DNA from 2 places in the Pelagibius sp. CAU 1746 genome. Region 2 is predicted to be linked to the other one. Evidence: predicted binding sites of a transcription regulator. Region 2 holds the regulator's gene; the other holds the start of a gene.
What was found. Region 2 encodes LexA, which represses DNA repair genes until DNA is damaged. Its sites were predicted from a motif close to ATGTTCTANTTTGGTTC; they were not measured.

Region 1: a site for LexA is predicted at 1,527-1,543, ahead of AAFN88_RS06170 (PA0069 family radical SAM protein). Genes of this name have one in related genera too.

The regions. Positions count from the first base shown of each region.
Region 1 is NZ_JBDOQT010000001.1:1,287,171-1,290,258, reverse strand. It holds gene moaB (molybdenum cofactor biosynthesis protein B) at 1-346, shown strand, start outside; gene AAFN88_RS06175 (nitroreductase family protein) at 503-1,198, shown strand; gene AAFN88_RS06170 (PA0069 family radical SAM protein) at 1,569-2,690, shown strand; gene AAFN88_RS06165 (cation:proton antiporter) at 2,897-3,088, shown strand, end outside.
Region 2 is NZ_JBDOQT010000001.1:3,046,195-3,049,282, forward strand. It holds gene AAFN88_RS14525 (ComEC/Rec2 family competence protein) at 1-1,715, shown strand, start outside; gene lexA (transcriptional repressor LexA) at 1,740-2,474, opposite strand; gene glp (gephyrin-like molybdotransferase Glp) at 2,658-3,088, opposite strand, start outside.

The DNA of each region.
Region 1 (3,088 bases), 1.8 Mb from region 2:
CGCCGACCCGGAGGTCGACTGCATCCTGACCACCGGCGGCACCGGCGTGACCGGGCGCGACGTGACACCGGAAGCCTTCAAGCAGGTGATGGAGAAGGAGATCGAGGGCTTCGGCGAGCTGTTCCGCATGCTCAGCTACCAGAAGGTCGGCACCTCGACCATGCAGAGCCGCGCCATCGGCGGCGTCGCCGACGGCACCTACCTCTTCGCCCTGCCCGGCTCTCCCTCCGCTTGCAAGGACGGCTGGGAGGACATCCTGAAGTTCCAGCTCGACTCGCGCCACCGGCCCTGCAATCTGGTCGAGCTGATGCCGCGCCTGAAGGAACACCTGAAGGCCGCGAGCTGACGGCCGGCGCCGTTGCGCTCCGCAAAATTCACGCGGCAATTCTCCTTTCCCCTTTGAATGCCGGGCACGAAGCCGCTTTACTGGGCGCCGAGGCGCCCCACCACGTCGGGCAAATCAACCATTGCGGGCGCCCATGCCTTTTTGGGGACGAATACCATGAGTGATTCCGGTCTCGCCGCACCGGCCTATGATCCCATCCCGCTGCCGGACCGCCGGGAGTTCAGCGACGCCGAGATGGCCGAACGCGCCCGCGCCTTCCTGGCCGAGATGCGGACCCGCCACACGGTGCGGGACTTCTCCGACCAGCCGGTGCCGCGCGCGGTCATCGAGGACTGCCTGCGCACCGCCGGCACCGCGCCCAGCGGCGCCAATCACCAGCCCTGGCACTTCGTCGCCGTCGCCGACCCGGCCCTGAAGAAGCGCATCCGCGCGGCGGCGGAGGCTGAAGAGAAGGCCTTCTACGCCGGCAAGGCGGGCCAGGAGTGGCTGCGCGACCTGGCCCCCCTGGGAACCGACTCCGACAAGCCTTTCCTGGAGACGGCGCCCTGGCTGATCGTCGTCTTCGCCGAGCGCTATCGCGTCGACGCCCAGCACAAGATCGGCAAGAACTACTACATCGGCGAATCCGTGGGCATCGCCACCGGAATGCTGATCACCGCCCTGCACCGCGCGGGGCTGGCCACCCTGACCCACACGCCCAATCCCATGCGCTTCCTCAACGAGACCTGCGGGCGCCCGGAGAACGAGAAGCCCTACATGATCCTGGTCGCCGGCCACGCCGCGGCCGACGCCACCGTGCCCCGCCACGCCAAGGACAAGAAGCCGCTGGAAGAGATCGCCACCTTCCTGTGAGGCCTTTCTCCCCCCTGACCCCTTTTGCCCTCGTGAGCCCTTTTGCCCTCGTGAGCCTTTCCGCCTGACCGCCGCGCCTGCGCTTGGCCCCGCCAGGCGTGGTGGCGAAGAGAACGTTTGTTCTCGTTTCCGGCGATGTTCTACAGCCGGGAGTCGTAATCGCCCCCCGGAGCGGGCCGCCCCATGCCCGTCGACGAATCAAGATATAGGGGCGCTCCGATATGCCATCACAAGTTGAAGTAGGACCGGGGTGGACTGGATCCTGCGGTTCGAGTCCCGCCGAGTCGCGCCAGGGATTCCGCCGCTCCTGAAACTCTATTTTCCTGTTTTGTTCTTGTTTTATTCACTTTTTAGCGCTAACTTCAATCCCATGGTTGATCTGATCCCCCAGCGACCGAAGAAGGGCCGTGGCGCCGTCAGCAACGCCAGCGGCCGCTACGAGCCCTTCACCCGGGTCGCCATCGACGACGGCTGGGGCGCGGCCCCGGAGACCTTTTCTCCCGATGCAATGGGCTCCCCCGACAACCTGGCCGAGCCGCCGGGCCCGCCCACCGAGGTCACCTGGGACGCCAGCCGCACCATCATCACCCGGAACAGCTCACCCGATGTCCCCTTCGACCGCTCGATCAATCCCTATCGGGGCTGCGAGCACGGCTGCATCTACTGCTTTGCCCGGCCGAGCCACGCTTGGCTGGGCTATTCCCCCGGTCTGGACTTCGAGACCAAGCTGCTGGCCAAGCCGGAGGCTGCGGCCCTCCTGAGGAAGGAACTGGCGCGCAAGGGCTACAAGCCGGAGCCCATCGCGCTGGGCACCAACACCGACCCCTACCAGCCCATCGAGCGGCGCCTGAAGATCACCCGCGCCATCCTGGAGGTGCTGCGCGAGACCCGGCACCCCTTCACCATCGTCACCAAGTCCAACCTGGTGCTGCGCGACCTGGACATCCTGGCGCCCATGGCCCGCGAGGGGCTGGTGCGGGTGATGGTTTCCCTCACCACACTGGACCGCCGGCTCTCCCGCGTCATGGAGCCGCGCGCGCCGACGCCGGAGCGCCGCCTGGAGGCGCTGCGCACCCTGAATGCCGCCGGCGTGCCGGCCGGGGTGATGACGGCGCCGATGATCCCGGCGATCAACGACATGGAACTGGAGTCCCTGCTGGACGCCGCGGTGCGCGCCGGCGCCCGCCACGGCGGCTACGTGCTGCTGCGCCTGCCGCTGGAGATCAAGAACCTCTTCGCCGAATGGCTGGAGGCGCATTTTCCCGAGCGCAAGGCCAAGGTGCTGAATCTGGTGCGGGACACCCGCGAGGGCGGCCTCAATCAGTCCGAGTTCGGCCTGCGCCAGCGCGGCAGCGGGGTCTACGCCGAACTGCTCGCCAAGCGCTTCAAGCAGGCCGAGCGGCGGCTGGGCCTCAACCGCGGCGGGGCGCGCCTGGACACCTCCCAGTTCGAGGCGCCGAGGGCTGACGAAAGGCAAATGTCGCTGCTTTAGTCCCTGTCCCCGAACACGGCGTTCCACCCCCCTCCTAACCTCCCCCCATCAAGGGGGGAGGGACAAGAAGAGGGGCCTCGGCAATACATCCCCTCCCCCTTTGATGGGGGAGGGCTAGGGTGGGGGTGGGGTCGCAAGCCGGCCGGTCGCCACCCACCACCGCCGCGTTAATCACTTAACTGCTTCTTTGTGCTAGGTTTCGGCACATGGAAGGGCACACAAGCAGCATTACCGAACTGGCCATCGTCGTCGTCGGCGCGCTCGGCTGCGGCTTGGTGATGCGTTATTTCCGCCAACCCATCCTGCTGGGCTACATCCTGGCCGGCGCGGTCCTCGGGCCCTCGGGCTTCGGTTTCGTGCAGAGCCGCGAGCAGGTGCAGCTTCTGGCCGAGCTGGGC
Region 2 (3,088 bases):
AGGACGCCCTGCCGGCGAGACTGCGCGTCACCGTGGCCGGAATGGCAGCCGCGCCGCTGCCGGGCAGCCGCCTTCGTCTGCGCGCATCCCTCAGGCCGCCGAGCCCGCCGGCCCTGCCGGGCGCCTTCGACTTCGCGCGCCAGGCCTGGTTCCAGCGCCTCGGCGGCATCGGCTTCGCCTACGGCAAAGCGGACATTCTGGCCCCGCCGCAGAGCAGCGGCGCGTCCGCGGCCTGGGCGCGCTGGTGGGCCGGGCTGCGCCAGACCGTCGCCGAGCGGATCGCCGCACGGATCGACGGACAAGCCGGCGCGGTCGCCGTGGCGTTGATCACCGGACAGCGCGGCGGCATCAGCGAGGCGGTCCGCGCCGACATGCGCGCAGCGGGCCTGGCCCATCTGCTGGCCATCTCCGGCCTTCACATGGGCCTGGCGGCAGGCTGCCTGTTCTTCTTTCTCCGCGCAGGGCTGGCCCTGGTCCCCGGCTTGGCGCTGCATCAACCGATCAAGAAGTGGGCGGCGGTGGCCGCCGTGGCCGGGGCCTTCGTCTACCTGAACCTGGTGGGCACCAGCATCCCGGCTCAACGCGCCTTCCTCATGGTTGCCGTGGTTCTTCTGGCGGTCTTGCTGGACCGCCGTGCGCTCTCTCTGCGCCTGGTTGCCTGGGCGGCCGCGGTGATCCTCGTCACGGCACCGGAGAGCCTCATGTCGGCCAGCTTCCAGATGTCCTTCGCCGCCGTCACGGCGCTCATCGCCGCCTACGAAGCCTGGGAGGGACGCCGCTCGCGCCGTCGCGCGGCACGGGGGCCGGGTGTAAAGCTGATCGCCTACTTCGCCGGCGTCGCCGCGACTTCGGTCATCGCCATCCTCGCCACCGGTCCCTTCGCCGCCTTTCACTTCCAGCGCCTGGCGCTCTACGGCCTCCTCGCGAACCTGGTGGCGGTGCCGCTGACCGCCTTCTGGATCATGCCATGGGCCGTGCTGGCCCTGCTGCTCATGCCGTTCGGCGGCGAAGCGTTGGGCCTCGTGCCCATGAGCTGGGGCATCCAACTGCTGCTCGGCCTGGCCGGGACGGTCGCGGCCTGGCCGGCGGCCAGCCTGCAGGTCCCGCCCATGCCCGACTGGGGCTTGGGGCTGGCGGTCTTGGGCGGCTTATGGCTCTGCCTCTGGCAGCGGCCGTGGCGGTGCTTGGGGTTGGCGCTGGTCCTCGCCGGGGCGCTCTCTCCGCTGAGCTTCGAGCCGCCGAGCCTGCTGGTCAGCGGCGATGGCCGGCAAGCGGGCCTGCGCGACCCGGAAGGAACCCTCTGGGTCGCCTGGCCGCGCGGCAGCCGCTTCGTGCTCGACAGTTGGGCGCGGCAGTCCTTCGCGACCCAGACCCTCGCCTGGCCGGGCCTCGGGGAAGGGACCGCTGCCGGGTTGAACTGCGATCCCCTCGGCTGCCTCTACCGCGAAAAGGGCTCGACCCTGGCGGTGCTGCGCGACCCGCGCGGCGCGGCCGACGACTGCCGCCTGGCCGAGGTCCTGGTCAGCCTGGAGCCGCTGCGACGCCAGCCCTGCCGCGGGCCGCTGGTGGTCATCGATCGCTTCGATCTCTGGCGCCAGGGCGCTCAGGCGGTGTGGCTGGGACCGGGAGGCCCCGTCGTCAGGACCGTGGCCGGACAGCAGGGCGCACGGCCCTGGTCGCCCTATCCGGCGCGCAACACCTGGCGGAAGAGATAGGCGCAGAAGAGATCGGCGGGAGTCCTAGTAGCGCCTTAGCAAGCCGACGAGACGGCCCTGGATGGCGACGCGCTCGGGCGGAAAGATCCGGGTTTCGTAGTTCTTGTTGGCCGGCTCCAGGGCGATAGCGCCGCCCTTGCGGCGCAGCCGCTTCAAGGTGGCCTCTTCGTTGTCGACCAGAGCCACCACGATGGTGCCGTTCTCGGCACTCTCGCAGCGCTCGATGATCACCGTGTCGCCGTCCAGGATGCCCGCGTCGACCATCGAATCGCCGTCGACCTCCAGGGCGTAGTGCTCACCGCTGCCCATGATGGAGGAGGGCACGTCGACGTAGTTCGAATAGTCGCGCAAGGCCTCGATCGGCGTGCCGGCGGCGATCCGGCCGTAGAGCGGCAATTGGATCGCGTCGCTGTCGTTGGCGGCCTGGGCGCCGGGGATCGACGAGGAGAACCCGCCCCGGATGACCTTGGGGGCGAAGCCGCCGCGGGCGTCGCCGCCCTGGGGCGCCGATTCCGCCGCCGCTTCCTCGGCCTCGCCGGCCATGTCATTGGGCAATCGCAGCACCTCCACGGCCCGGGCCCGGTGCGGCAGGCGGCGGATGAAGCCGCGCTCCTCCAGGCCGGTGATCAGCCGGTGGATGCCCGACTTCGACTTCAGGGCCAAGGCATCCTTCATTTCGTCGAAGGACGGCGAGACCCCGTGCTTCTGCAAGTGGCGGTGGATGAAGAGCAGGAGTTCGTGCTGCTTTTTGGTGAGCATGGATCGATACACCCCAGGGTGTCGTCATTCGTCTTCGAAGCGACACAAAATATGGAACAAAACAAAAACCTGGGCACATGTTCTAGTTTAGTTCTCATATGAGGTCAAGGGCTATGTCAGGAATCGGTCAGGTGCCGCCATCCGCCCCTGCGGCGAGCGGCGGCCTGACGGAAACGCCAGCGCCTAAAGACCGGGAACCATATCCGGAAAGGACAGCACCTCGACCAGGTCGCCCTTGGCAGCGGCGGGGGCGTGGGGCGCCCGGACGATGAGACCGTCCGCGGCCGCCAGCAGCGCCAGCATGGAGGAGTCCTGGCGCCCGTAGGGCGTCACCGTCCGCCGTCCGTCGCCATTCTCGGCGACGGTGGCGCGCAGATAGTCCTGGCGCCGGTCGTTGGGTCCGAGATCGGCGCCCAGCACCATCTGCTGCAGCGGATGGGGCGGTAGATCAAGGCCCAGCAGGGCGTTCAGCGCGGGGCGCGCGTAGAGCAGGGAGCAGACCACGGCGGAGACCGGGTTGCCCGGCAGGCCGATCATCGGCGTCCCGCCCAGTTGGCCGAATATCAGCGGCTTGCCCGGGCGCATGGCGATCTTCCAGAAATCGATTTCCAGGC